3 regions of the Pseudoalteromonas sp. SWN29 genome follow, and region 3 is predicted to be linked to each of the others. Evidence: predicted binding sites of a transcription regulator. Region 3 holds the regulator's gene; each other region holds the start of a gene.

Region 1 (10,077 bases), on a different contig from region 3:
AAAACCTATCAAAACCTAACATTTAAAAATGTAGCGTGATTGCTTATTCCTAAATTACGGTAAACATAAACAGTTTGGCTATTTTCTTTGATTAATATTCGGAGGGGTATGTGTAAGGCTAAAGTGATTTATGTAAAATTATCGGTCGGAGGTATTATCTCAAATCCGATCCGCTATCGTTCCGTGAATTAAATTATTTTATTTTGTTAGTAGGTATTCACTTGGAAAGCTTTGAAAAGTGGTGGCCCCTCCCAGACTCGAACTGGGGACCTAACGATTATGAGTCGTGTGCTCTAACCAACTGAGCTAAGGGGCCAACTTTTATATAACTGCAAAACAGTTAATTTTTGAAGCGTTCAGTCACAGAGCGACTAAAGCGGGTTGCAGTATAAAAACTTTTTAGGTGCTTGTCACTACCAAACACCTTTATTTTAACAATCAGTAAGCTAACTGCTTAAATAGTAATCTTTTAGGTGGGTATAAACGTAAAATGTAAGATATTTCCCATGACATTCACTGCATTAAATTATAAAAACCTTCCACCCACATCAGTCTTTTATATTTACCGCTCTACTTTTTAAGTAAAGCTAACATATATGTGTAGGCATACAAGGCTGTAAAAAATATGCTTGGGGCTACTGTAAGTGCCAAATTAGGTGTCTGATTAATTACATTCACCAGAATTACTAAGCTCGATTGAACAGTAATCGGAATTACAGGCGCAAAAAGTACGCCTGCTATTTTTTTGTTGTTTAAATACGAGGCGCTGGAGTTAATTGCATTATTAAAGCTTTGTCGTATTGCTACGTTTTGTGGTGTTTTAGAGAGAAACATACAAATAATAGGAGTTACAAACGCAAGCGTTACATAACTCGACTTATACTTGTTGACGACCTTTTCTAAAATAAAAGTAAAAAACAGCGTTACAAATCCACTATACAAGCCTTGCACTAATGCAACTTGGAGCGTGATCGATTTTACAATATCTGCCGAACTGTTTGCCCAGTAGGCCCAACTAAAATAAAAAATGAATGACACAACACCTTACAATATAAACCGAATGTTCAATTTACTACCTCTGTATATATAAAGCGCTATTTAATAATATCAATACAAATCATGATAATGCTATTACTAGATAATAAGGTAATTAATTGCAGATGCACAAAGAAACGAGCATTAAACACCTGCTAAACAGGAGCTCTCCAAAATTAGTTCTTTAGTGTGGTAGACGGTAATTGGGATTTTTTAGTACAGAATAGATGTAGTGCGGAATAATACTAGAAGTAAGTTAAAATTAATATTGTGAGCCGATTAGCACTGAGAATATTCGCTTAGCTAAACCTCAGTTATCGGCTTACACAATATATAATGTATCATTATTTTTTCGCAATAATGTAAATTGCATGTATTAACCCTGGGAAATAACCTAGCAGTGTTAATAAAATATTTAACCAAAAATGCATACCTAAGCCAACTTGCAAAAATACACCTACTGGCGGTAATAAAACCGAAAATATTATACGGATAATATCCATAACCAAACTCCATTTAAATTAAGCATTAAAAAGGGGTAAAGCCCAGTTTTACTGGGCCTTAGCTATACTGTATTATTCAGCAACAATAGTTAACTTATCAACTACGTCACGAACATCTTCAGCATTTTTGGCAATTTTAACTGCTAACTGTTTTTCAGCATCAGACTTTACAGAACCATTCAAAGTTACTATACCGTTGTCTGTATCAACATCGATGCCTGTACCACCAACTTCTGAATTAAATAGAAAGCGAGTTGTGATTACAGTAGTGATTTTAGCGTCCGTTAGGTCATTATCATCATCCATCATATCTTTGTCTGTATCCTTTGCACCCATTTGATTAACAACAGTAAGGCTGTTTTCAACATCAGATACGCCATCTAGGCTAAGTATTAGCTCTTCTGCAAGCTCTTTATCAAGCTCGCTATTAACTTTACCTGTAAGTACTACCTTGCCATTTTTTACATCAGTGTTAATGTCAAAGTTGTTTAGATTAGTGTTCATAAGAAGAACTGTTTCTGCCTTACCATCAATCCAAGCATCTTTACTTTCGTTTTCCCAGCTGTTCGCTTGGGCACCCATAGCCGTAGTACCAAGAACTAAAGCTGCGATAATAGATTTGTTAAATGTTTTCATAATCTTTCTCCTTTTGATTAAAGACACTTTAACTTATGCGAGCTTTAGGCCAAGTTTATTTATCCTTAAAATTCAATTGCTTGGGTTGTTTTCATGATAAAGCTTTAACTATAGCTGTGTAACTATTTACAGGCTACTCGGTAAAACTTTCTCAAATAGTGAAAATAGCTAGATAATTGCTCTTTTGGTTAATCTATCGTTAATATAACAAAGAAAAAAACACCATTAAAAAATAACCAATTGATAATTAAAGTAATTATATTTGGTACGCGGTTTGCAATTAAACATTAAGATAAGTATCAATAGTAAATATAATAAGGAATATCTCATGTCTGTAAAAGTTGAAGACCGTCCGATAGAGCAAGTACGCGAACAGGTGATTGATCAATTAATTTATAATTACAGTCATGGGGTTATTTCAGTTGATGCATTTGAGAGACGTTTAGATGACGCGATGGATGCATCTAACAACGAAGCTCTTTTAGCCTTAGTAGAGGATTTAACACTTAATACAGACCAGCAATATAAAGCAGAAAAACAGTCGCAATTTTCTCCACACTATAGTGCACAACAAAACAGTGATGATGACTTTACACTACGCAGTATTTTAGGCTCTAACGAGCGCAGCGGGCAGTGGGTAGTACCAAAAAACATTTATCTCAGTAATTTTATGGGATCGGTGGTGCTAGATTTTACTGATGCCATTTTTGCGCATCAAAATGTAACTATTCACGTTAACTGTATTTTTGGTAGCGATGAAATATATGTACCAGAACATGTAAACGTAGTCTCTAAAATGTTTTGTATATTAAGCAGCCTTGAAAATAAATCGGTATCACTTAACAAGCGCCAAGGTCCTACTATTCATATTGAAGGTAAAGCGGTAATGGGCTCTGTCGAAATAAAAATAAAACGGACTATTAAAGAAAAGTTTATGAGTTTTGCTAATGAGCTAAAAACACAATTAGGCGCTGGAAATAATCGTTCATAAAGCTTGCTTAAGCACCGCTCTTTGCGGTGCTTAACCTGTTATAAATCGTTATTTCGCTCGCTTGGTATATCACTTAAATACTCTACAAATTCCACCTCAAACCCAGCGGGATCAATAAAGTAAACATTTTTTCTGAAAGGATTCTCACTACCTTGCTTACTTATCCGAAAACCCGCTTTATTTAAGCGTATCACTACCTCATTTAAGTTATTAGTCACATAAGCAAAGTGTGCAAAACCAACTTGATGGCCCGATAAGTTTCTGTTTTCACCTTCACCATGGTCGCTTATCGCAATGTAATGCGTGTCATCTCCAAAGTGTACCCAGCGTCTTGGTTTTCCGTGCCAATCACCTCTACCCTCACTTCTGATTGACCAATGCGGAAATACAGCGCGATAAAATTTAAGCATACTATCTATATCACTCGCGACTAAGTTTACATGCTCTAAATACATAATGTTGTCCTATCAATTAAGTAAACAGCACGATAAAACCTCAAGCTAGCTTTAGGTAAAGTGTTATTTAAAATTAATTCGATTTAATTAGGGCCTGTGACTTAATTATTATCTTGAAAAAATATATACACTTTTTAATCTTGTATAAAAAACAAACATAAGTATTTAGGGTTTATTGTTTACTTTATGTCAAAAGTCGCTAAAATATGCCGGCTGAAATATATAAACGTTCTTTTACAACCCAAAGGTAATACCATGCATCCAATGTTAAACATTGCGGTTCGCGCTGCGCGCAACGCAGGCAAAATTTTACTTCGCGCAAGTGAAGATTTATCAAAAGTTGAAGTGCAACAAAAAGGCGCTAACGACTTAGTAACTAACATTGATAAAGAAGCCGAAGCCGTAATTCGTGACACTATTTTACAGTCTTACCCTACTCACTCTATTGTTGGTGAAGAACTAGGTGAGCATAAAGGCAAGGATGATGATTACCAATGGATTGTAGATCCTATCGATGGAACAACTAACTTCATCAAAGGCATCCCTCATTACGCGGTTTCTATCGCACTTAAAGTTAAAGGTCGTTTAGACCAAGCTGTTATTTATGATCCAATTCGTGGTGAGCTTTTCACTGCTTCTCGCGGTCAAGGCACTCAGTTAAACAGCAAACGTCTACGTGTTAGCAAAACTACAGTTCTTGCAGGCACTGTACTTGCTACAGGTTTTCCTTTCAAAAACAAAAACCACATGGATGCATACACAGAAGCGTTTAAAGCACTGTTTGTACACACTGCAGACATTCGCCGTGCAGGTTGTTCTGCTTTAGATATGGCATACGTTGCCGCTGGCCGTGTTGATGGATTTTTTGAAATCGGCTTAAAACCTTGGAACTCTGCTGCAGGCGAACTTATGGTTAAAGAAGCGGGCGGTATGGTTGTAGATTTCGCTGGTGGTAATAACTATAACCACAGCGGCAATATCATCTGTGGCTCACCAAAACTGACTCAAGCAATTGTTCGCGAAATTCGTCCAGTATTACCTGAGTCGTTACTTCGCTAATAAATAGCATGATGAAAAAAAGGAGCCTAGGCTCCTTTTTTTGTGCCTAAAAATAAGGGTTATCGAGCTTAATTTCAACCGTTTTGCCTTTTGTATAAGGTAGGGTATTTAAACCCTTTGCGAAGTATTCATTAAATAATGCGTCAAACTCACCGTTTTCTTGCATTTTTATCAAGCCCTCTTCAACTGCCTTCGCCAATTCAGGTTTACTCTTTGTCACAAAGTAATAAATACCGGTTGGATAACTTATGTATAAATTAGGCACGATTACTAAATTACTTTGTTTGTTTTCAATAAGCTCAGAGTTAACCTCAATAAACGAGCGAGGAAAGTAATCTATTCGCCCTCGGCTCGTTAAAGTGAACATGGCTTGGTAGTTAGTAAGCGGCCTTACATGTAATCCGTTATACGACATGATTCTTGTATCTGGCCAGTTATGGCCTTGTACTGCTGAAAACTCTCCTAGCTGCTCAAGAGTTTTTACGTTTTTAAAACGTGCTACATTTTGTTTATTAGTGAGTAAAGCCCGCTTTCCTATGTAACCTTTAAATAGCGGTATTTTAATAGCTAAGGCAAGCGCCTCTCGCTCTGGGCTGCTCATACTCCAATACATATCCAATTCGCTATCATCTAGGTTTATTAACTTACGCTTTTGCAGATCTGATATGGGGATCATTCGGATAACACCGGGGTAGTTTACGCTTTCCAGTGCACGTACCAGTAACTCATTGAGATACTCTTCTCGGGCATTTTGGGTATCTTGCTTTTGAGCTACATTAATTATTTGCTCTTCCGCCATAAGTGCAAAACTTATAAACAGACTTAACACACTAATAGAAAGTTTTATTGGCAACATAATAATTACCTACTTTATTTAAATTACCTATTTATTGGCTGAAAGGATAAGCGCTTCAAGAGCCCCCTTTGAGCATATAAATAAATAGATAACTTTAGCGATAACGCTTGGTTTATTTTAGCTTCAGTGGCCTGTGCCTTAACCTGCAGCGATTTGTACATTATTGCAAAAAGGCCCTACCAATTCATACTACAAAGTTAGCACTGTTTTCGTAAGCTTGCACTGTTATACTCGCTAATGAAAACTTAGACGCCTGAATAATTAATAAATTGCAGATATAAAAAAACCGCTCATAAGAACGGTTTTTATTAAGTACAAACCCAATTACGGCATAGCGTCTTGGTCAGCACCTTCTTTTTCTATTACTTCTGGTATTAAATCTTCTTTGCTTACGCCCATTGCTATGGCAACAGAGCTGGCAACATAAATAGAAGAATAAGTACCAATAAACACACCAAATAGCAATGCAGTTGCAAAGCCATGAATGGTTTGTCCGCCCCATGCAAACAAAGCAATCAATACTAAAATAGTCGTGATTGAAGTTACAAGTGTACGGTTAAGTGTTTGCGTAAGTGAAATATCGATTATTTCGATAGTGTCGTCAATGCGTACCTTACGGAAATTTTCACGAATACGGTCAGATACAACAATCGTATCGTTGAGCGAGTAACCTATTACCGCAAGAATTGCCGCTAATATTGTTAAATCAAACTCCAAACCTAATACCGAAAACAAGCCCACAGTAATAATAACGTCGTGTATTAATGCACCTACCGCGCCCACAGCAAAACGCCATTCAAAACGAAACGCAACGTAGATTAAGATACAAATAAGTGCAGTTAACATGGCAAGGCCACCCTGCTCTTTTAAGTCTTCACCTACACTTGGGCCTACAAACTCAATACGGCGCATTACTACGCTGTCGTCTGCTTTTTTAAGCGCATCAATTACTTGGTTACCAATCACTTCAGCTTTAACATCACTACCGCGTGGTGCTAAACGAACTAAAATCTCTTGGCTAGAACCAAATAATTGTACCGATGCATCAGCAAAACCATTATCAGCTAGCGCTGCACGTACTTTTTTAAGGTCTGCTGGCTGTGAAAAACCAACTTCTACCGCAGTACCGCCGGTAAAATCTAAACCAAAATTTAGACCTTTGACAAAAACTGATGCAAACGACGCTAAAATTAATAACGTCGAAAAACCCATAGCCACTTTACGAAGAGACATGAAACGAAGGGTTCTACTACCCAAACTTAAAATTTGCATGTCAGCTCCTTAAATCGAAAGTTTATCAATACGTTTACCACCAACGAACAAGTTGATTACCGCACGGGTACCAACAATGGCTGTAAACATTGAAGTTAAAATACCAATCGCAAGTGTTACTGCAAAGCCAGCTATTGGGCCGGTACCTACTGCAAACAGTATAATGGCAGCAATTAGCGTGGTGATGTTGGCATCAAATATGGTGCTAAATGCGCTATCGTAACCAAAGTGAATGGCTTGTTGAGGGCTACGGCCATCGGCCAGCTCTTCACGAATACGTTCAAAAATAAGTACGTTAGCATCAACCGCCATACCTACCGTTAATACAATACCAGCAATACCAGGTAGCGTAAGTGTAGCGCCCGGAATTAAAGACATAACACCTACAATTAGTACTAAGTTAGCCGCAAGCGCAAGGTTTGCAACCATACCAAAGCCTTTGTAGTACACAAGCATAAACACAAGTACAAACGCAAAACCAAGTGCAACCGCAGTCATACCCGCTTCAATGTTTTCTTGGCCTAAGCTTGGACCTACTGTGCGTTCTTCAACAATTTGAATTGGCGCTACTAGCGCACCTGCACGAAGAAGCAAACTTAAATTATGTGCTTCAGCTGGGTTGTCGATGCCTGTAATACGGAACGAGCGATCAAGACGTGCTTGAATCGTTGCTACGTTAATTACTTCTTCTACCTTAATAGGTGGAAGCGCTTTACCGTCTGCATCTTTTTTACCTGATGGCTTGTACTCAATAAATACCGTTGCCATACGTTTGCCAATAGCACGTTTGGTAAAGGCATTCATTTTTGCCCCACCTTTGCTATCAAGCGTAATACTTACTTGCGGGCGTTGGTATTCATCTGCACCAGATTGCGCACCAGTAATATGGCTGCCTTCTAGGATGATGCGTTTTTTAAGTACAACAGGGTAACCGTCGCGGCTCATGATCATTTCAGTACCCGCTGGGATACGACCTTGAGCAGCAGCACTTGCATCAGCATTTTCGTCTACTTCACGAAATTCAAGCGTTGCTGTAGCGCCTAAAATCTCTTTAGCACGAGCTGTGTCTTGAATACCTGGTAGTTGAACAATAATACGCTCAGCGCCTTGGCGTTGTACGTTAGGTTCTGCAACACCGATTTGGTTGATACGGTTACGAATAATCGTTTCATTTTGCTTGATAGCGTAGTCACGAATTTCTTTGAGTTTTTGCTCACTCATTGTCGCAAAAAATGCTTTATCATTACTGCTGTCATCAATATAGACATTCAGCGGGTAGCGAGTTTCTAAGAAGCTCTCTGCTGCATTTTTGTCTGCTTCGGTACGCATTTCTACACGCATACGATCAGAGCCGGCTACGCGGCGAACACTACGGTAGCGTAGTTTTTCTTCGCGTAAATCGCTACGAAAATCTTGTTCCATTTGCTCAAGCTGGTTATCAACCGCTGTTGCCATGTCGATTTCCATGGTGAAATGTACGCCACCACTTAAATCAAGACCTAGCTTCATAGGGTCACCACCAACCGCTTTTAACCAAGCTGGTTGAGCAGGTGCCATATTAATAGCAGAAATATAATCATCGCTCAGCAAATCACGCAGTAAGTCATGCGCTTTAAGCTGTTCTTCAACATTTTTTAAACGAACTAAAATTTGCCCATCTTCAAGTATTGTTGATTTAGCGGTTACATTATTTTTTTCAAGGATTGCGTTTACTTTGTCTACAACACTGAGATCTACATCAGCGCCTTTAGCACCTGAAACTTGTATAGCCGGATCACGACCATACAAGTTTGGAGAGGCATATAAAAGGCCAATGGCTACCACAGCTAAAACAAGTAAATACTTCCAAACTGGAAACTTGTTTAACACGGGGTCGTCCTTATTATTTTTATAGCGACTTCATTGTGCCTTTTGGCAATACTGCAGAGACAGATGATTTTTGTACTGTTACTTCTGCTTGCTCGTTTAAAGAGATAACGATGAAATCTTTCTCTTCAGAAATTTTCACAATTTTACCCACTAAACCGCCTTGGGTAAGTACTTCATCGCCTTTAGCCATCATACTCATTAAGCTTTTGTGCTCTTTAACGCGCTTAGCTTGTGGGCGATAAATCAAAAAGTAAAAAACTAAACCAAAAATAGCTAACATAATTAGCATTTGCATAGTTCCGCCGCCCGCCGCTGCTGCGCCTGTACTTGCTTGTGCATTTGAAATAAATAAACTCATGATACTTCCTCTTTAATTTTAAAGTTTAATTTTTTATATCTGCTAGCTCTGGCACATCTTGGCCTCGGCGAGCATAAAAATCTTGTACAAATTCTTCTAATTTACCTTCGCTAATTGCATTACGCAAACCTTCCATAACACGTTGATAGTAACGTAAGTTATGAATTGTGTTTAGTCGTGCACCTAAAATTTCGTTACATTTATCAAGGTGATGCAAATAAGCGCGTGAATAGTTTCCACACGTATGGCAATCACACTCAGGGTCAAGTGGCCCTGTGTCTGTTTTATGTACTGCGTTACGTATTTTAACTACACCGGTGGTAATAAATAAATGGCCGTTACGCGCATTACGTGTTGGCATAACACAGTCAAACATATCAATACCACGGCGAACCGACTCAACTAAATCCTCTGGCTTGCCTACACCCATAAGGTAACGTGGTTTGTCTTCTGGCATTTTAAACGCACAATGATCAAGAATATTCATCATTTCGTTTTTAGGCTCGCCTACTGATAGACCACCTAATGCATAGCCATCAAAGCCAATTTCTTCTAAGCCTGCTTGCGATTGTGCACGTAATTCTGGGTACATACCACCTTGAATAATACCAAACAAAGCAGATGGATTGTCGCCATGCCCTTCTTTTGAGCGCTTAGCCCAACGAAGAGATAACTCCATAGAATCTTTAGCTTCTTTTTCAGTTGCTGGATATGGCGTACACTCGTCAAAAATCATAACAATATCTGAGCCTAAGTCGCGCTGTACTTCCATCGACTTTTCAGGCGACATCATAATTTCATCACCATTTACTGGAGATTGAAATAACACGCCTTCTTCAGTGATTTTACGCATTGCGCCTAAGCTAAATACTTGAAAACCGCCTGAGTCAGTTAAAATTGGGAAATCCCAATTCATAAAGTCGTGTAAATCACCATGTTGCTTAATAATTTCAGTACCTGGACGAAGCATTAAATGAAAGGTATTACCTAAACATATTTGCGCACCAGTGGCTTTTACTTCATCTGGCGTCATACCTTTTACA
Region 2 (10,077 bases), on a different contig from region 3:
TGCCATGGTTACCCCAGTATTTCGTCTACGCGAAGGCCACGTTTTGCAGCGATTGACTGTGGAGAATTCATATTCTCAAGAGCCGAAATCGTTGCACGTACCACGTTGATTGGGTTAGTAGAACCGTAACATTTAGAAAGTACGTTCTGCACACCAGTCACTTCAAGTACTGCACGCATAGCACCACCTGCAATGATACCAGTACCTTCAGATGCTGGTTTCATGAACACTAGTGAGCCAGCATGACGTCCCTTAACAGGATGCTGTAATGTGTTGCCATTTAGGTCTACGTTGATCATGTTACGACGTGCTTTTTCCATTGCTTTTTGAATAGCAGCTGGAACTTCACGTGCTTTACCATAACCGAAACCTACTTTACCTGCGCCATCACCAACTACAGTTAGTGCAGTAAAGCTAAAGATACGACCACCTTTAACTACTTTAGACACACGGTTCACCGCGATTAGCTTTTCAGCTAGATCAGGCTGTTGTTGCTTTGCTTCTACGTTAGCCATAGTCTACTCCTAGAATTGCAAACCGGCTTCACGCGCAGCATCAGCTAGCGCCTTCACACGGCCGTGATATTTAAAGCCACTGCGATCAAAAGCAATCTTTTCGATGCCTTTGTCAGCCGCACGTTCAGCAACCGCTTTGCCAACTGCTTGCGCAGCTTCAACGTTACCGGTGCCTTTAACTGTTTCGCTAATAGCCTTTTCAACAGTAGAAGCAGCAGCCAGTACATTACCCTCAGCATTTACAACTTGAGCGTAGATGTGACGTGGCGTGCGGTGGATAACAAGACGCGTTGTGCCTTGTTCAATATAATTTCTACGAGTGCGTTTAGCACGACGTAGACGAGCTGTTTTTTTATCCATCGTCTTACCTTACTTCTTCTTAGCCTCTTTACGGCGTACATTCTCATCTGAATAACGAACACCCTTGCCTTTATAAGGCTCAGGTTTACGGTATGCACGAATGTTAGCAGCTGTTTGACCAACTAACTGCTTATCTACGCCCTTAACTAGAACTTCTGTTTGGCTTGGAGTTTCAATCGTAATTCCTTCAGGAACTGCGAAATTAACTGGGTGTGAGAAGCCAAGAGTTAAATCTAATGTTTTACCCTTAGCTGCAGCACGGTAACCCACGCCTACTAACTGAAGTTTCTTCTCGTAACCTTCATGCGTACCAACAACCATGTTGTTGATTAGAGCGCGAGCAGTACCTGCTTGAGCCCATGCATTCGCTACGCCATCACGAGGTAAAGTAGTAATAACGTTGTCATTAACTTGTACTTCAACAGCGTTGTTGATAGTACGAGTAAGTTCACCGTTTTTGCCTTTAACTGTGATTTCCTGGCCTTTTAATGTAACTTCTACACCGGCAGGAACAGTAATTGGTGCCTTTGCTATGCGAGACATAGTTCCCCTCCGATTAAGCTACAAAACCAATGATTTCACCACCAACACCAGCACTACGTGCTGTGCGGTCTGTCATTAGGCCTTTAGAAGTTGATACGATAGCGATACCAAGACCACCCATTACCTTAGGTAATTGGTCACGTTTCTTATAGATACGTAGACCAGGGCGACTTACACGCTGGATATTTTCAATTACAGCTTTGCCTTCGAAGTACTTCAATTCGATAGAAAGCTCAGGTTTAGTTTCACCGTTAACGGCGAAATCTACGATATAACCTTCGTCTTTTAGTACTTTAGCTAATGCTACTTTCAGCTTTGAAGTTGGCATCGTTACAGATACTTTCTTCGCTGATTGACCGTTACGAATTCGTGTGAACAAATCCGCGATAGGATCTTGCAAGCTCATAGTCTTACTCCCATGATTCTATTACCAGCTAGCCTTTTTAAGGCCAGGAATTTCACCGCGCATAGCTGCTTCGCGAACTTTAATACGGCTCATGCCGAATTTGCGAAGGAAACCATGTGGGCGGCCCGTAATGTTACAACGATTACGTTGACGTGCAGGGCTAGAATCACGAGGTAAAGCTTGTAGCTTAAGTACCGCGTCCCAACGATCATCTTCAGATGTATTAACATCACTGATGATAGCTTTTAGTGCTGTGCGCTTTTCAGCGAACTGAGCAACTAGTTTTGTGCGCTTTGCTTCGCGCGCTTTCATAGAATTCTTTGCCATAACCCTACCCTTATTTCTTAAATGGGAAGTTAAACGCTTCTAACAACGCACGGCCTTCCTCATCAGATTTCGCAGAAGTAGTGATAGTAATATCCATACCGCGTACACGGTCTACTTTATCGTAATCGATTTCTGGGAAGATGATTTGTTCACGTACGCCCATGCTGTAGTTGCCACGTCCATCAAAAGACTTAGCACTTACGCCACGGAAGTCACGAATACGTGGGATAGCGATTGATACCAAACGCTCAAAAAAGTCCCACATACGCTCGCCGCGTAGGGTTACTTTACAACCAATCGGGTAACCTTCACGCACTTTGAAGCCAGCAACAGATTTGCGTGCTTTAGTGATTAGAGGTTTCTGACCAGAGATTGCTGCTAGATCCGCTACTGCGTTATCTAAAATCTTCTTGTCAGCTAGGGCTTCGCCCACGCCCATATTCAATGTGATCTTTTCGATCTGAGGGACTTGCATGACAGAGCTGAAACCAAACTTCTCTTGAAGTTCAGCAACTACTTTGTCTTTATATACTTCATGCAGTTTCGCCATCATTCTACTCCAACTATTAGATAGTTTTACCAGTAGATTTAAAGATACGTAATTTCTTACCATCTTCAATCTTGAAACCTACACGATCAGCTTTACTCGTTTCCGAGTTGAAGATCGCAACGTTTGATGCATCCATAGATGCTTCTTTCTCAACAATGCCGCCAGCTTGGTTCAATTGTGGAACCGGCTTTTGGTGTTTCTTGATCAAGTTTATGCCTTCGACAAAGATTCGACCAGATTCAGTAACAACTGAAAGCACTTTTCCGCGCTTACCTTTGTCTTTACCTGCTAGTACGATTACTTCGTCATCACGACGTATTTTTGCTGCCATGATTGGCTCCTTACAGTACTTCTGGGGCTAGTGAAACGATTTTCATGAACTTATCATTACGAAGTTCGCGAGTCACAGGGCCGAAAATACGTGTACCAATTGGCTGCAAGTTATCATTTAAGATAACAGCCGCGTTGCTGTCAAAACGGATCAGAGAACCATCTGGACGGCGAACACCTTTTCTGGTACGCACAACTACCGCGTTTTTAACATCACCTTTCTTCACTTTACCGCGAGGAATAGCTTCTTTTACAGAAACTTTAATGATGTCGCCAATCGCTGCGTAGCGACGGTGTGAACCACCAAGGACTTTTATACACTGCACTTTGCGAGCGCCGCTGTTATCAGCAACTTCCAGCTGAGTTTGCATTTGGATCATGTTAATGACCTCCGGTGTAGTAATTACAACGTGTCTAAAATTTGTTTAAAAATCAGACATTTCGATTAAATCCCAATCAAAAAACAAACGAGTTGTCTCTTAAGGGCGGGCAATTGTACCAGCATTGAGGAGGTAGCGATAGGTTATTTTTTAATTAATTTGGAGTGTATGGTTATTAAAGTCGAGTAATTACGGCTATGTAGCTATTTTACAGGTGGTTACAAAACAAACAAGGCACTATATAAGTGCCTTGTTTACGTCAGCTGTAGTTGATTAACCAAATAAACCTTTTAATTTATCTTTAATCTTATCTTTTGCTTTGTCTTTGGCTTTTTCTTTAGCCTCATCGACTTTCTGCTTAGCTTCATCTTTGAGCGCATTGCCTACATCAAGCTTTATACCAACATCATGGAAAGGCCCTTTTATACGTAATGGTATTTTAAAACCACTACTGTCATCAGTAGTTCCCTGTCCTTCGATTGATCCAACTATGCCCGTAACCAAACGATAGTTAACCATTGTTTGCGGTAAATCGACGTCCCCTTCACCAGATATTCTAATAAGTGGGCTGATAAGTGATAAATCAGTATTTTTACCAATACCATTAGTAAAGTTGAAGCTTCCCGTTAGTGCAGAGAAATCCGTTTGCTCAGATTCTTCAAACCCTGTATCTAACCCTTCAGATGCTGCACCAAAGTTTCCTGAAATAAGCTCCTTACCTTTACGTACCATCTCAGCTATATTCGCACCTTTTACAGCTCCATCAGCAAACTCAAATCCAAGCTTTCCGTTAAGCGCACCAATAAACGACTTTTGACTTTGGCCAGTTGTGTTTAGGTTCCAATTTAAAGACCCCTTACCCATTAGCTTGTCAAAACCTGCCGCATCCGTTAATAAAGGCTGTGCATCTATACCAGCTAAGTCAAAGTTAGTTGATATTTTATAAGGTACTTGTTGTGCGTTTACATTGATAACGCCTTTACCTGACCCTTCATAAGCAGAAAAGCTATCTAGGCTTAGTTTTGCAATGCAATTTTTTAAAGCAACAGTAAATTGATTTGCGCCCAACTTAATATCGTTAGCTTTTAATCCACTTGAACGAATAACTACATTCGCATCTAGTGAATTTAACGCACTTAGATCAATTTTAGTGTCATCCCATACTATTGGCTCTGCAGGTTTATCATTTTGCTCTACTGGCTCTTCTTGTTTTGCTACTGCTTCAGGTAGGTACGGGTTTAAATCAAGCATACCTAAATCAATATCAGCATTTACAGCTAAACGCTTACCTAGGTTAAGCTCGCTCTTACCTTTTATTTCCAATGCGTCTAACGTCGCAACTAAATCTTCTAAATTAAATTTCTCACCTGCTAGGTGCATTTTACCGTTTACACTAAATGCGTTAAATGCATTTTCTTTTGCACCTAACTCTACACCTTGCCATTTCGCAATGTTTTTAACTGACTCACCATTTAATGCTAACTGGCCTTTAATATCTTGGCCTTGCTGAGCAATGCTTCCTTCGAAAGTTAAATCAACTAAACGAGAATCTAAGCTTTGTTTAACATTAAAAGTAGCACCTTCAATTGCTTTGGCCGGAGTATCTAGTTTTACATCAAGCTCAAAGCGTTCTTGCATATAAGTAATACCACCTTTTACTTCTAATGTTTTACGAAGTGAAGGAAGTAAAATAGCGAGCTCTAAATCACTAATTTGTTGTTTAGCACCTGTTTGGCCATCTAGGTAGGTAAATGTACCGCCATAAATAGCAACCTCACCTAATTCAATATCAAAGTTATCTGGAAGCTTTATCGCTTCACCTGATTGGCTTTGCTCTTTAGGTTGCTCTGCAACTGCATCAAACAACTGCCAATTAGCTTTTCCATTTTTGTCGGTTTCTAATAGAATATTTGGTTCGTTTATAACAAACTTATCTAATTTAAACTCACCACCAAATAATGAAAACCAAGGTATGTGTACAGCAAGCTGTTTCATACTCGCCATATCGGCGCGCGAACCTGATTCCATGTTTGCAAAATGCACGTCGTTAAGTTCTAACTTTAATGCAGGGAATACGCTAAGTGTTTTATCACCTTTAATAGTAAGAGTACGCCCAGTTGTTTGTTCTACCTGCTGCGACACTTTATTAAAAATAGTATCAGTAGGGATTAAAAACGGTGCGGCAACAATGAGTGCTATACATAGTAAAAGTATTACACCTACAATTTTAAGTAAGGTTTTCATGATCGTCCTTTCAAACGTGCAAATAATGTTCTTATCATAGCGAGTGTTAGCCTTAAAATCATTGTAGTTATGATAAAAAAGCACTTTATTAGATATTACATTCTTATCCTGAATCACCCCTGAAACATTTTGATACCTTTAGGTTACAAAAAATATTGACTTCATGAAACCTTAAGGTTGCATTAATACCTAGAGGTTACATTTTATAAATTTAAAAGGAAATGAGTTATGTCTAATTACGATATTAAAAGTGAAGAAAAATTTATGGGCCAAAATGCATGGTTTTCATTATTCATGGGTATCACTTTATTAATCATCAGTGTTTACCCAATGCTTAATCACACATCAGCCCCATTATTGCTTTTAGGAACTACTGCTTTTTTAGGCTCATTCTTTATGTTTGTGATCAGAGGCGGGTTTACATGGAAAATGAAATACCACCTTACCTATAAAGATGAGTATTTAAACACCATCGACACCATCGCCTATAAACATGTTGTGCTTGGCTTACTTTTTAGTATGGGTGGTGTGTACTTATTATCAGATGGTCTTGCTTTAGAAGTATCTCACAGCATGATGGCTTCATTTTACCTTGCTGTAATGAATTTAATATACGGCGTATCAATTCTTTGGCAAAACAAAGATTAGGATTAAAAGTGAAAAATCATATTGCAAAGTATCGAAAAGAGGCTGGGCTTTCCCAGCAAGAACTTGCTGATGCTATTAATGTATCGCGCAAAACAATAAGTACCGTAGAAACGGCACGATTTACACCGTCGGTAATAATTGCTCTAAAAATAGCAAAGCATTTTAATACCTCAGTTGAAAGCGTCTTTGTACTAGATGAAAATGATTGATACATATTAAAGCGTTAGCCTCATTTTATTAGCAAAAATACTGATTTAGTCACTTCAATTACAACGTATGGAGGACAGCGCTGTTGTTATCAACGTAATTGCGCTAAAATAGACCAGCAAAAAAATATATATCTAAACCGGAGATTCTACAAGGCATGAAAAAACTGCTAATTTCACCGTCAAAAATGACGCTAGGCGAACAAGAAAACCAAATCTATCAGAACATTCTGAAGCAATCTTCAGAGTTAAGCCTTAACCTTATGGCCGTGAAAGTAGAAAACCACCCTGATGATTTTTTACCTTGGTGTTATGAATTGCTAAATGCTAGCAGAGATCGTATGAACTACGATTTACTAGAGCCACAGCAATTGCCTGTACTTAAAAAGCTACACGACCAGCTTATTTCAGCTATCAGCTTTTTACAGGTTAAAACTTTACGTATTGCTCCTTGGCCTGTTGTAAGTGTATTTGTAGAACAACACAAAGACGTTATTGCACTTGATGAACAACTTCGTTTAGTAGACTACATTAAAAGCATTCGTGAACAGTCTCTTAAAGATATGATCCCTGAAGACTTACTTGCGTTTAGTGGTAAGCACATGGCATCACTTGATCCAAGCACATACAACTTTGACGTTGAATGGTTTGCATCTACAAAGAGTGCAAAGAGCTTCCATCAAATGCTTGGTGATTTACCAGGTGCTTTTGACGATGCACTAGTGAATATTCCACTTGAAGGTGATATTACTCAATATGAGTATCAACAATTTGTTGCTGCTTATTCAAAAATATTCACCGACAACAACGAAAAACCAACACTTGCGCCTGCAACTCGTTTGCTTGCAATGCGTCGTCCTGATTTATTTACTCCGATTACAAATAATCGATTAGATGCTTTATGTGGTGCCCTTGGTGTTTCTAAACTTAAAAATAGTGATTTTGAGCGTTACTGGCAAGATATCGTAAAAGGTATTCAAGCTATGTCATGGTACAAAATGGCTAAACCGAGTAATGAGTTAGAAGAACAATTAGTTGCTATTAAAGCGCTAATCCCATGTTTCTTTCACTATGCTGATGCTAAAACACCAGATAACTCTAACTACATTAAACTGCTAAGCAAGCCTAAACGTACTACAACTACAACAGGTAAAACTCAGCGTAGAGGTAAAGAGTCTGCAGAAATTTTAGTAGACCGTGCCCTTGCTGCTGACGATATTCCTGAACATATTCGCAGTAAACGCGATTCAATTGTGAGTGAAGTTCAAAAAGGTCGCAGTGTAAACGAAACAATTAGCCTTATGCGTACTATATTCGGTTAAACCTTCTAATTTAGCCGTACTTTTATGGTGCGGCTAGGTTAATTTATGCACCACCAACGTGCGCAACATCTTCCTTCATGTTATACCCCTTCCCTATTCATAAAATGCAAGCTCATGTTTTTTAATATATAAAAATAATTTTTAGTAAAAATAATGAAGCTGGCACATACAGTGCAATTATCCCGTTAGTTAAACAATAAAAAGCCGTCAGCCTAAAGGTTCCGATTACATAATAAAAACCTTGGCGAGCAAAAATCATATAACGGGAAATGGACATGCTAAAACTAAAAAAAACCATCGCTATAAGTGCTATAGCATTAATGGGCGCAACATCTTTAACGTCAACAGCCGTACATGCTGAAGTAACTGCTAATGCAGCGGCAACATCAAACTACTTATGGCGTGGTCAAGAGCAAACTGGGGGCGATGCAGCTATTTCAGGCGGTATTGATTATGCCAATGAATCGGGCTTTTATGCAGGTACTTGGGCTTCAAATGCATCGTGGGCAGATGAAATGACCTATGAGCTTGACTTATATGCAGGCTTTGGTGGCGATATTAACGAAAGTGTTAGCTACGATGTTGGTTATATTTATTACGCTTACCCAGACGCAGCTTCTGAAGCAGACGCAGATTTCTCTGAAATTTACGGTAGCATCAGTGTTGAAGGCTTTACCTTTGGTGCTTCTGTATTAGCAACATCAGCTGCAAGTGGTGATGGTACAGACTTTGGTGATTCACTTTACCTGACAGCTGACTACGGTTTTGCTGTTGGCAGTAACGGCACTGAAATGGCACTTCACTTAGGCCATTACTCTGGTGATTTTATTGGCGATGATAATATCTTAGATTACGGTGTATCAATTTCGAAAGACGGTTTTACTTTTGGTTTGTCTGATACAGATATGGATGATTCAGATATTAAAGCTTACGTTGCTTATTCTGTAGACTTTAATTTATAAGAAAGAATGTGTTACTTGCTGCAACACGAAGGGCCTTTTGGCCCTTTTCTCGTTTTATAGCTGTTTTGCCTTAAATGGTACCTTATTACATTGTACTTCTACTGTTTTAGGGTACCAAGCTGGGCCGATTTGATTCACAACCACCTCAGCTAAACCATTAGTAAACGATTTATACGTATGAACACTTTGCCACTCCCCTTGTGGGCAATGCGTTGTTAAATCTAACGGCTCTGACCCCTCGTACAACGCAAGTGCAAAATTATGATGCCACTGTGAGCTTTTTAGCGGTTTATTGCTTACTTTGCTTTGTGCTCCGTTATCAAAGTAAATATTTGTACATCCCGTTAATATAATAAATGTGCAACTGGCTACAAATAGCTTGATACTCATAATGTCTCCCCTATTACTTGCTCTTGGCACCACACTTTAATGGTATGAGGCGAGTATATTCCAAGCGTAATTAAACTCAGCGCTCCATCACTAAAGGTTTGCTGTGACTGCATTTGAGTAACGGGTGTATTTGAACATATTTGTTTTACGTCTACCCGCTGCTCACCCACCAATCCCCATAAATAAAATGGGCGGCTATCTTCGTAATTAGCTTGGCTCGTTATTTTTTCTGCAGCCTGTGGCTGAATGGTTACCGCAGAACAAGCACTCAGGCTTAATGCTATCGCCCCTATAATTAATGGTTTCATACTCTTCCTTATAAACTAAATACCAGTAAGGTAACTTTATAAGAGAACATAAAATATTAGCGTAAAAAGCTGTGGGGAATATGTAGAAACGCTATGAAGTTTTATACAGTTTATTACACATAAAGGCCGCATAAATGCGGCCTTTAAAGTAGTTAACCTGTATTCAGATTAGTTAACTAAAAGAATTGTTATTTAAATAGCAGTTAAAACTTAGCTAAGTTGTTTTTACTGTCTTTATCGACCAGCTTAATGTAAGGATCGACCCCCGCAAATAATGGCTTTTCTTTTACTTTAAGCTCAATCGTATTAATACCTGATACTATTTGGTGCTTTTGAGAGTAAATAACAAAATCTTCAGCTAGTAGGTTTTCAGGGTCATCGCTAAACAATGCAATATCAATTAGCTCATCGAGCGGCTGTTCAGTTTCTTCACCTTGGCCATCCGCACGCTGTTTAACGGCTTCTACGCTAAGTGTTACAGTATAAAAACCTTCGCTATCAACGCTATCTGTAACTGACACCTCTTTCATCTCAAGCTCATACAGTGTTATGTATTTAAACTGATCGTCAATAAAGCTTTGTTCGG
Region 3 (10,077 bases):
TGGCTTACTTGGCCCTAACGGCGCAGGTAAAACTACCACTTTTTATATGATAGTAGGACTTGTACCTAGCGACAAAGGTAAAATTTCTATCGATGATAACGATATTACTCTTTTACCTATGCATAGTCGTGCTAGATTAGGCATTGGCTACTTACCACAAGAGTCTTCAATATTCAGAAAGCTGACTGTTTATCAAAACTTAATGGCTATTTTAGAAACACGCAAAGAGCTAAATAAACAAGCCCGAGAAGACACGCTCGATAAATTATTAGATGAATTTAGCATACAACACATTCGTGATAGCCAAGGTATGGCATTATCGGGTGGCGAACGTCGCCGCGTGGAAATAGCACGTGCGCTGGCAGCCGATCCTAAATTTATATTATTGGATGAACCATTTGCAGGTGTTGACCCAATTTCGGTATTAGATATAAAGAAAATAATAGAACATCTCAAAAATCGTGGGATTGGTGTATTGATTACCGATCATAACGTAAGAGAAACCCTTGATGTTTGTGAAAAAGCCTACATTGTTTCTCATGGGGAGCTGATTGCATCAGGTACTCCAGAACACGTATTAAATGATAAAACAGTACGCGATGTTTACTTAGGCGAGCAATTTAGGCTGTAACATTTACGCCATGTCTTTAAGCATCTGCTAGTATTAATTATAACAACATAAAAGGATTGTTAGAGATACATGAGGCAATCACTACAGCTGCGCATGGGCCAGCAACTTACAATGACTCCACAGCTGCAACAAGCTATTCGTTTGTTGCAACTCAGTACATTGGATCTCCAGCAAGAAATACAAGAAGCTCTCGACAGCAACCCGCTATTAGAGGTTGAAGAACCAGACTATTCCGAAGACGCTGCAGGTAAAAACGAGCAAAAAGCAGATACAGATGACATAACTGTTAGCGCATCGGCCGACGATGTTCCAAGCGAATATGAACAAGATAGTGGTGAAGCACTTGCAAAAGACACGCTAAGTGACGACATGGCTATGGATGTTAGCTGGGATGAGTACATGAGTGCCGCCCCAGCAGCATCATCGGGTCCGATGCCTGAAGACGAATCAATATACCAAGGCGCCTCTACTGAAACGCTCCATGAGTATTTAATGTGGCAGTTACAACTAACGCCATTTAGCCCTACAGACGAAGCTATTGCTATTGCGATTGTAGAAGCCGTCGATGATTCAGGTATTTTAACACTAAGCTGCGAAGAGATTTTAGAAAGCTTTAATCAAGAAAACGAAGATGATAACGAAGTCGAACTTGATGAAATTGAAGCTGTATTAAAACGCATCCAACTGTTTGATCCTGTTGGTATTGCTGCACGTAGTTTACAAGAGTGTTTGTGTATTCAGCTTAACCAGTTTGATAAAGAAACACCTTACATTAATGAAACAAAAATGATTTTAACCGAGCATATTGATTTATTAGCTGCTCGTGACTATCGTACATTAATGAAGAAAACTAAGCTCAAAGAAGAAGAGCTTAAGGAAGTAATGACATTAATACATACTCTTAGCCCTAAACCTGCAGATACTATTGTAAGAGAAGAATCTGAGTATGTTATTCCTGATGTGTCAGTTAAAAAAATTAAAGGCCGCTGGGTTGTTGAGTTAAACCCAGACAGCATGCCTAAAATTCGTGTTAATAGCCAATACGCGGCAATGTCTCGCACTGTAAAATCCAGTGGTGACAGCCAGTTTATTCGCTCGCATTTACAAGAAGCTAAATGGTTTATTAAAAGCTTAGAAAGTAGAAACGACACACTATTAAAAGTAACAAATTGTATTGTTAAGCAACAACAAGGCTTTTTTGAACACGGTCCTGAAGCCATGAAACCAATGGTTTTAAATGATGTTGCTGAAATGGTAGAAATGCACGAATCAACAATTTCGCGCGTAACAACCCAAAAGTATATGCACACACCCCGTGGTATATTTGAGCTTAAATATTTTTTCTCAAGCCATGTAAGCACCGAAAACGGTGGTGAATGTTCATCTACAGCAATCCGTGCGCTTATCCGAAAATTAATCGCAGCAGAAAACTCAGCAAAACCATTGAGTGATAGCAAAATAGCGGATATATTGGCTGAGCAAGGAATTAAAGTAGCGAGACGTACAATCGCAAAATACCGCGAATCTCTGGCTATTCCACCGTCAAATCAACGTAAAAGTTTGATTTAAGACGCAAAAAAAAGAGGGTAATGCTTATGCAACTAAACTTAACTGGTCGTCAGGTAGAATTAACCGATTCACTAAGAGACTATATTAATACCAAATTTGCGAAGCTAGAAAGACACTCTGATCATATTAATAATGTTCATGTCATTCTCGATGTAGAAAAATTAAATCAAAAAGCAGAAGCCACCATACACGTAAGCGGTGCTGAGCTATTTGCCTCTACAGAACATCAAGATATGTATGCCGCCATTGACTCGTTGATCGACAAGCTCGATCGACAAGTAATTAAACACAAAGAGAAGCTTGCTCGACACTAATATGATGAAATTAAGCTCACTTATATGCCAGGACTGCAGCAAAGCTGCGGTCCTTTTTAATAGCAAAAAAAGAATTTTAGAGTTCATTAGCGAACTTGCTCACGACAAACTTCCGTATTTACCGCAACAAGATATTCTTAATGCTTTAATGAGCAGAGAAAAATTGGGTAGTACAGGTATAGGGCGTGGCATTGCCATTCCTCATGGAAGAATGAGCGGTGCAGAAGAGCCTTTGGCTTTAGTACTCGTTAGCGAAACTCCAATAAATTTTGATGCAATCGATAATCGCCCTGTTGATATTTTCGTCGCACTCATCGTACCAGATGGCGATAACCAGCAGCACTTAAAGACTCTAGCAACCATTGCTGATAAACTAAACAACAAAGATTTTTGTAAACAGTTACGCAGTGCAAAATCAGATGCTGAGCTTTACCAAGTTATTGTCAATCAATCATAGTTTTATAAAGGGTGTTAAATGGAGTTAATTATCATAAGCGGCCGTTCTGGTTCTGGAAAGTCGGTTGCTTTACGCGTTGTAGAAGATTTAGGTTATTATTGCGTAGATAATATTCCAGTTAACTTGCTTCCTTCATTAGTTCGCAGTGTGTCTGATAGCTATGATAAAATTGCTGTTAGCATTGATGTGCGTAACATCCCTAAACAACAAGATGAATTTAACGATATTCTTGAATACTTGCCTGGCTTTGCAAAACCTACGTTATTTTATTTAGATAGCGACGACCAAACATTGATCAAACGTTTTTCTGAAACTCGTAGATTACACCCACTATCAATTGACTCGTTGCCTCTTGATTTAGCCATCAAAAAAGAAAAAGAATTACTTGATGTATTAATCACCCGCGCCGACTTTATGATAGATACAACTGATTTGAGTGTTCATCAACTTGCTGAATCTATTCGTGAAAAGATTTTAGGTAAAAAAGATAAGCAACTGATTGTCACATTTGAATCGTTTGGTTTTAAATACGGTATACCAAAAGAAGCAGATTACGTATTTGATGCACGCTTTTTACCAAATCCACATTGGGAACCTGAATTAAAACCTTTAAATGGGTTAGATCAACCCGTTAAAGATTATTTGGCCAATCACAGCATAGTGCAAAAATTCACATGGCAAATTCAGACATTTGTACAAACATGGTTACCGCACTTAGAGCGAAATAACCGCAGTTATTTAACCATTGCTATTGGGTGTACAGGCGGACAACATCGCTCTGTATATTTAGCGCAAACTATCGGTGAAAGTTTTGCAATGACACATCCCAATGTTAAAATTCGCCATCGCGAACAAGAAAAATAATATAGCTGAATAATCACCTGTTCAGCTTAGGTAGAGTAAGTTATGCATTGTGAAGACACTTTTTTAATAAAAAACAAATTAGGATTGCACGCCAGAGCAGCCACCGTGCTTGCCCAATTAGCAGTGCAGTTTGATGCGACAATTACATTATTTCAAGATGACAAAGAAGCTGCAGGCGATAGCGTACTTGCATTAATGTTACTTGAAAGTAGCCAAGGCAAAGAAGTAAAAGTTGTATGTAAAGGCCCCGATTCTGAGCAAGCTTTACATGCTGTTGGAGAATTAATAGCACAACGTTTTAATGAACAAGAATAAACAGTTATAAAAATAATGCTCGCATTACTAATGCCCCAACTAAAACAGATATATAAAATAAATACGGTTAGTGACGCCAGTTAACTCACCTCTCCCCATAAAGTAATATAAAAATTTATAAAGGACGCCAATGCCTGAAGCTTTTGAACAAGATTACCCACTACAGCAACTAAAACAGGTGACTAAGTCACTCAATAGTGGTCAATTTGTTCAAGTTAGGCGCATGCTCGCAAAAACAGCTCCTTGTGATACCGCATTATTATTAGAATCATCACCACATAAAATTCGCCGACTCCTTTGGCAGTTGGTTGATCCTGATGTGCAAGGCGATGTTCTTGAAGAACTCTCAGAAGATGTACGTTTAGGCATTATTGCCCAAATGGAACCTAAGCACATTGCAGCCGCAACCGAAGATATGGGCCATGATGACTTAGGTGAAGTATTACGTAGCCTGCCTGACACCGTTTACAAAGACGTTGTTAGCGCGATGGACATTCAAGACCGTGAACGTGCAACACAAGCACTTTCGTATCAAGAGCGTTCTGCTGGCGCGCTCATGAACACCGATACGGTGACCATTCGCCCTGACGTTACGCTTGATGTTGTACTTCGATATATTAGGCTACGTGGCGAGTTACCAGAAGGTACCGATGACTTATATGTTGTTGATAAGCATAACTGCTTTATAGGCGCTTTATCACTCAGTACATTATTAACTAATCCACCAGAAAAGATTGTTCGCGATTTAATGGATGAAGATTGTGAGTCTATCCCAATCTCAATGGATGAAAGTGAAGTAGCTCAATTATTTGAGCGTCATAATTGGATATCGGCCCCCGTCGTTGATGATAACGATCAGCTCCTTGGTCGTGTCACTATCGATGACATCGTTGACGTAATTCGAGAAGATGCTGAGCATAGTTTATTAGGCTTAGCCGGTCTTGATGATGAAGAAGATACTTTTGCTCCCGTACTAAAAAGCTCTAAAAAACGCTCAGTTTGGTTAGGTGTTAACTTGCTGACTGCACTTGCAGCTGCTTTTGTAGCTAGCTTTTTTGAAGGTACTTTAGATGTGCTCCCTATTTTGGCTGTACTTAACGGTATTGTCCCTTCTATGGGTGGTGTTGCTGGTAGCCAATCGTTAACGCTTGTTATCCGTGGTATTGCAGTAGGTCATATAAATCAAACAAACCAACGTTTCTTGATGATGAAAGAGCTTGCCATTGGCGCACTAAACGGCGTTTTATGGTCGCTGTTAATTGCAGGTGTTATTGCCCTATGGCAATGGGACTTTATGCTTGGTGGTGTACTCGCCTTCGCTATGTTTATGAATTTAGTTGTAGCGGGAGTTGCTGGTGCAAGTATTCCAATAATTCTTAAAAGAATGAATATAGATCCTGCGCTTGCAGGTAGTGTAGTACTGACTACAGTGACAGACATTGTAGGTATATTCGCCTTTTTAGGTACTGCTACCTGGTTGCTGGTGTAAATTAGAAACTTTTGCAAATAACTAAAGTAAAAAACACTTAGGGTAAAGCTGCAACTATGAAAACGGATACCAAAAATAAAAAAGACACACCTAAAAAAACGCCAAAACAAAAAGGCCTATCAATATTAAAAAGTGTGTTGATATATGGCTCTATATTTTTCGTTATTTACACTGCTGTTAATTGGTGGCGACAACCTGTAATGCCAGCTAATCCGCAATTGCAATTGCAATTAACAGATTATAAAGGGCAAAACATTGATTTAGCAGCAATGAGCCATGATAAACCAACACTTGTCTATTTTTGGGGAACTTGGTGTCCTATTTGTAGTATTACCTCCCCTGCCATAAACGAACTCTCCGCAGAAAATAATTATCCCGTAGTCACCATCGCAATAAAGTCAGATTCAGCTCAAGAACTACATAATTATTTAAATGAGCATGGCTACAGTTTCACCACTGTCAACGATCAACACGGTGAGATATTTACCGATTGGCAAGGACAAGTCACGCCATCCTATATAATCTTAAAAAATAATAAAATGACGCAAGGGCTAACAGGCATTCAGCCGCTATGGTCACTTAAGTTGCGTTTGTGGTTATCATCAACGTTTTAAGAAAAAACTAACTGTAAGTATATAGGCACTAAATACGTGCTATCTCAAGAGGGGTTTCTAAAAGCTCGCTCTTTATCACCTACAATAATATAGATAATAAAGAGCAAGGTTTACTTAATTTACGCATTAAAAGGGTTTAAAAAACCTTAGCGTAATTAAACTAATCTACTAGGGCGTGTTGATCTTTGTGGATTGAAATTTGTTCAATCTAGGGGCGATTAAATCGCGGCGCGAGGTTTGTAACCTAGTGGGCTAAGTAAAAACCGAGCAACAAAGAGTTAATCGTCCCTAGAAAGAACCCAAAGGGCAGCGCATGTTTGGTATTTATGCTGCGTTATCGCCTATTCATGGGGAATAACCACACTACATAGGCTCCGCCTTGCCTAAAAACCAAACATACTGCTGCAAATTAACCCACCAAAGATCAACACGCCCTAGTTATTATTAGATTGAATCACTAACGTGTACTTTGACGATTACCGCCTACTTTTGGTTTAGTGTTTGCCTTTTTAAATTGGCTAAAACCAGTATGTCGCGTTAGTGCAGGACGTCCGCCTTTACTGCCACCTTTACCTGCTTTTTCATCACGCCCTTCCTCAGGCACTAAACAGTTAGGCCCTTTACCAATTAAATTAGCTTTACCCATTTTACGTAGAGCTTCACGTATCATTGGCCAACCAGCTGCATCGTGGTAGCGTAAAATAGCTTTATGTAATCTACGTTGGCGCGCACCTTTAGGTACTGGAACAACTTCCGTATTATTTTTAATATTACGTAAAGAGTTCATTTCTGTGTGGTAAATAGTCGTCGCATTAGCCATCGGTGATGGGTAAAAATTTTGCACCTGATCCAGCTTAAAGTCGTTTGATTTAAGCCATAAAGCCATGTTTACCATGTCTTCATCTTTTGTCCCTGGATGAGCCGAGATAAAGTAAGGGATCAAATACTGCTTTTTACCGGCTTCTTTAGAGTACTTATCAAATAATTCTTTAAATTGATCGTACGCGCCCATACCTGGTTTCATCATTTTTGATAATGGACCGTCCTCTGTATGCTCTGGCGCTATTTTTAAGTAGCCGCCCACATGATGGGTTACTAATTCTTTAACGTAACGCGGGTCGCGTACAGCTAAGTCGTAACGAACACCAGAAGCAATCAATACCTTTTTAATACCTTTAACTTCACGTGCTTTTTTATACAAGTCTATTGTTGGTGTATGGTCTGTATCCATGTGCTTACAAATTTCAGGATACACACATGATAAACGCCTACAGGTACTCTCTGCCTTTTTGCTCGTACAACGCAGTTTATACATGTTAGCCGTTGGACCACCTAAATCAGAAATAACACCAGTAAAGCCCGGTACTTTATCTCTAATCTGTTCAATTTCTTCAATAATTGATTCTTGCGAACGGCTTTGAATAATACGCCCTTCATGCTCCGTAATTGAGCAAAACGAACAACCACCAAAACAACCGCGCATAATATTAACCGACGTTTTTATCATGTCATAAGCAGGTATTTTAGAGTCGCCGTAACTTGGGTGAGGAATACGCTGATACGGTAAACCAAACACAGCATCCATCTCATGTGTTTCTAGTGGGTATGCTGGCGGGTTTACCCAAATAGAACGATCGCCGTGTCGCTGAAACAGCGCTCTTGCACAACCAGGGTTTGTTTCTTGATGTAGAATACGTGAAGCATGGGCGTATAAAGGTTTGTTAACACTTACTTGTTCATAAGCAGGTAACTTAACATAGGTTTTTTCCCACGGCTTAGGACGCGCAGGCTGAACCATAATTGGTTTTGCAGCTTCCGCTTTTAAATCAATACCCGCTTGTTTAAACTCTGATTTACTACAGCCAACATCATCAGCGCCGTATGGATTTGGAATAGGATCAATTTTACCAATTTTATCAATAGCGGTAGAGTCGCTACCACGCCAACCCGGTAAAGGCTCTTTTCGAATAACAGCTGTGCCGCGAATATCTTGAATAGTATCCATTGTTTCGCCTGCGGCAATGCGGTGTGCAACTTCAACTAACGGGCGCTCTGCGTTACCGTAAATTAAAATGTCAGCTTTTGCATCAAACAAAATACTACGACGTACTTTTTCTTGCCAGTAATCATAATGAGCAATACGACGAAGGCTAGCTTCAATACCACCAATAACAATCGGTATTCCTTTGTAGGCTTCACGGCATTTTTGTGAGTAGATCATTACGGCGCGATCTGGGCGTTTACCGCCTACGTTATCTGGCGTGTAAGCATCATCGTGGCGCATACGCTTTTCAGCTGTATAGCGATTGATCATCGAATCCATGTTACCGGCTGTTACACCAAAAAATAAATTTGGCCTGCCGAGTTCCATAAATGCGTCTTTAGAATCCCATGCAGGCTGGGCAATAATACCCACTCTAAAACCCTGCGCTTCAAGTACACGGCCAATTACAGCCATACCAAAACTAGGATGATCGACGTACGCGTCGCCACTAATTATTATTATGTCGCAGCTATCCCAGCCAAGTGCATCCATTTCTTCACGTGTAGTTGGTAAAAATGGCGCGGTGCCATAACATTCAGCCCAGTACTTAGGGTATGAAAATAAGGCGCGCTTAGCTTTGAGAGTGCTCATAATTGTGGCCGTAGAATAACAAAAGGCGCGAATTATACCCTACTAAATTGTTTATATATACAAAGTAGTCAAAGCATATTGCGCCTTAAATTCTAAATCGTTCATTATCTTAAATAATAATAAGTTAATCTTTTTTAGCGTTTATTTATAAGTTCGATTTTTAAAATAAGTATGCATACATAAAACACTCTCCACTTCCCCAAGTCTTTAAGCAATTTTACTGATTCTATGCTTCAACATCTTATTGGTTCATTTTACAAAACCAAGAAATGTAGAATCAAAACTTTCAACAAGTGTATTTATTTTATAGCTTCATTAAAAATATAGCTCTAACGGTATTCATGCAACTAAGTAACAATTAATAAATTATTTTTGGTTTATAATCTAATTCATACTATAGTCCATTAATAAAAGTTGTTGTATTTCAGCTCAAAAAACGAATAAAGGTGTGCTTATTAAGCTATTAAAAATATTAATTAAAGGCGTACTGTTATTACTATTAGTACTCGTACTGATAGGACTGATACTCCCTCAAAGTTATAGTGTGAATAAAACAATTGAAATCAATGCAAATATAGAAGTAGTAAAGCCGCTTGTCACCGACTTTAGTCAATGGCAAAAATGGTCTCCGTGGGAAAAGGTAGACTCCAGCATACGCTTTACTCTAGGCGAACCTAGTTCTGGCTTAGGGGCTCATCAGTCTTGGAAAGGGAAATGGGGTTATGGTGAAATGATCATAACGTCGATAAGTCAAAATAAGGTCAGCTTTAACATACTTTTAAATGCTGAACATATTATCAGAGGAACATTTAATTTTAGTGAGCAAAACGGTATTGTTACTTTAATATGTAATATTGAAGGGCAAACAACCGCTCCTTTGATATCTGGCTACACCGCAATTTTGAGCGAGTATGTGCTGCGTAATACAGTTTCGCTGGGATTAAATAACCTTCAAACCGTTGCACAACTTAGTGATCCACAAAGGATAATGCAAAGTCATGACAGTCAAAACAGCACAAGCGAGAATTAACCTTGCCAACATCATTGAATCCTTACTTGGCTATCCTATAACTAAAGTAGGAAGTAACGGCGTGCTACCTACTAACGAGCAAAGTTACGATATTAAAGGCCAAATTAAACCGCTTTATCATATCAACAGTGAAAACTCTGTTTTAGCTCGCGCCCAAAA

Evidence for each region. Region 3 encodes sigma-54, which starts transcription at its own class of promoters, with help from an activator protein. Its sites were predicted from a motif close to GTTGGCACGNNNNTNGNNT; they were not measured.
Region 1: I6F53_RS03710 (LiaF domain-containing protein) is a predicted target of sigma-54. The motif match lies at 2,436-2,454, and genes of this name have one in related genera.
Region 2: I6F53_RS08960 (TorF family putative porin) is a predicted target of sigma-54. The motif match lies at 7,990-8,008, and genes of this name have one in related genera.

Annotation. Positions count from the first base shown of each region.
Region 1 covers NZ_JADYXE010000006.1:83,206-93,282, reverse strand. The annotation lists tRNA gene I6F53_RS03725 (tRNA-Ile) at 240-316, opposite strand; gene I6F53_RS03720 (YqaE/Pmp3 family membrane protein) at 1,380-1,538, opposite strand; gene I6F53_RS03715 (BON domain-containing protein) at 1,611-2,174, opposite strand; gene I6F53_RS03710 (LiaF domain-containing protein) at 2,503-3,165, shown strand; gene I6F53_RS03705 (VOC family protein) at 3,204-3,620, opposite strand; gene suhB (inositol-1-monophosphatase) at 3,876-4,679, shown strand; gene I6F53_RS03695 (substrate-binding periplasmic protein) at 4,726-5,535, opposite strand; gene secF (protein translocase subunit SecF) at 5,860-6,807, opposite strand; gene secD (protein translocase subunit SecD) at 6,817-8,676, opposite strand; gene yajC (preprotein translocase subunit YajC) at 8,696-9,034, opposite strand; gene tgt (tRNA guanosine(34) transglycosylase Tgt) at 9,060-10,077, opposite strand, start outside.
Region 2 covers NZ_JADYXE010000018.1:63,348-73,424, reverse strand. The annotation lists gene rpmD (50S ribosomal protein L30) at 1-6, opposite strand, end outside; gene rpsE (30S ribosomal protein S5) at 9-515, opposite strand; gene rplR (50S ribosomal protein L18) at 525-875, opposite strand; gene rplF (50S ribosomal protein L6) at 885-1,418, opposite strand; gene rpsH (30S ribosomal protein S8) at 1,432-1,824, opposite strand; gene rpsN (30S ribosomal protein S14) at 1,846-2,151, opposite strand; gene rplE (50S ribosomal protein L5) at 2,162-2,701, opposite strand; gene rplX (50S ribosomal protein L24) at 2,718-3,032, opposite strand; gene rplN (50S ribosomal protein L14) at 3,043-3,411, opposite strand; gene I6F53_RS08980 (AsmA family protein) at 3,685-5,655, opposite strand; gene I6F53_RS08975 (hypothetical protein) at 5,884-6,303, shown strand; gene I6F53_RS08970 (helix-turn-helix transcriptional regulator) at 6,312-6,512, shown strand; gene I6F53_RS08965 (hypothetical protein) at 6,668-7,831, shown strand; gene I6F53_RS08960 (TorF family putative porin) at 8,107-8,793, shown strand; gene I6F53_RS08955 (Bor/Iss family lipoprotein) at 8,848-9,183, opposite strand; gene I6F53_RS08950 (Bor family protein) at 9,180-9,491, opposite strand; gene I6F53_RS08945 (ABC transporter permease/M1 family aminopeptidase) at 9,695-10,077, opposite strand, start outside.
Region 3 covers NZ_JADYXE010000013.1:7,019-17,095, reverse strand. The annotation lists gene lptB (LPS export ABC transporter ATP-binding protein) at 1-631, shown strand, start outside; gene I6F53_RS06815 (RNA polymerase factor sigma-54) at 701-2,200, shown strand; gene hpf (ribosome hibernation promoting factor) at 2,227-2,514, shown strand; gene ptsN (PTS IIA-like nitrogen regulatory protein PtsN) at 2,519-2,971, shown strand; gene rapZ (RNase adapter RapZ) at 2,990-3,835, shown strand; gene I6F53_RS06795 (HPr family phosphocarrier protein) at 3,878-4,150, shown strand; gene mgtE (magnesium transporter) at 4,281-5,639, shown strand; gene I6F53_RS06785 (protein disulfide oxidoreductase) at 5,696-6,253, shown strand; gene I6F53_RS06780 (YgiQ family radical SAM protein) at 6,711-8,888, opposite strand; gene I6F53_RS06775 (SRPBCC family protein) at 9,337-9,918, shown strand; gene I6F53_RS06770 (TIGR03899 family protein) at 9,887-10,077, shown strand, end outside.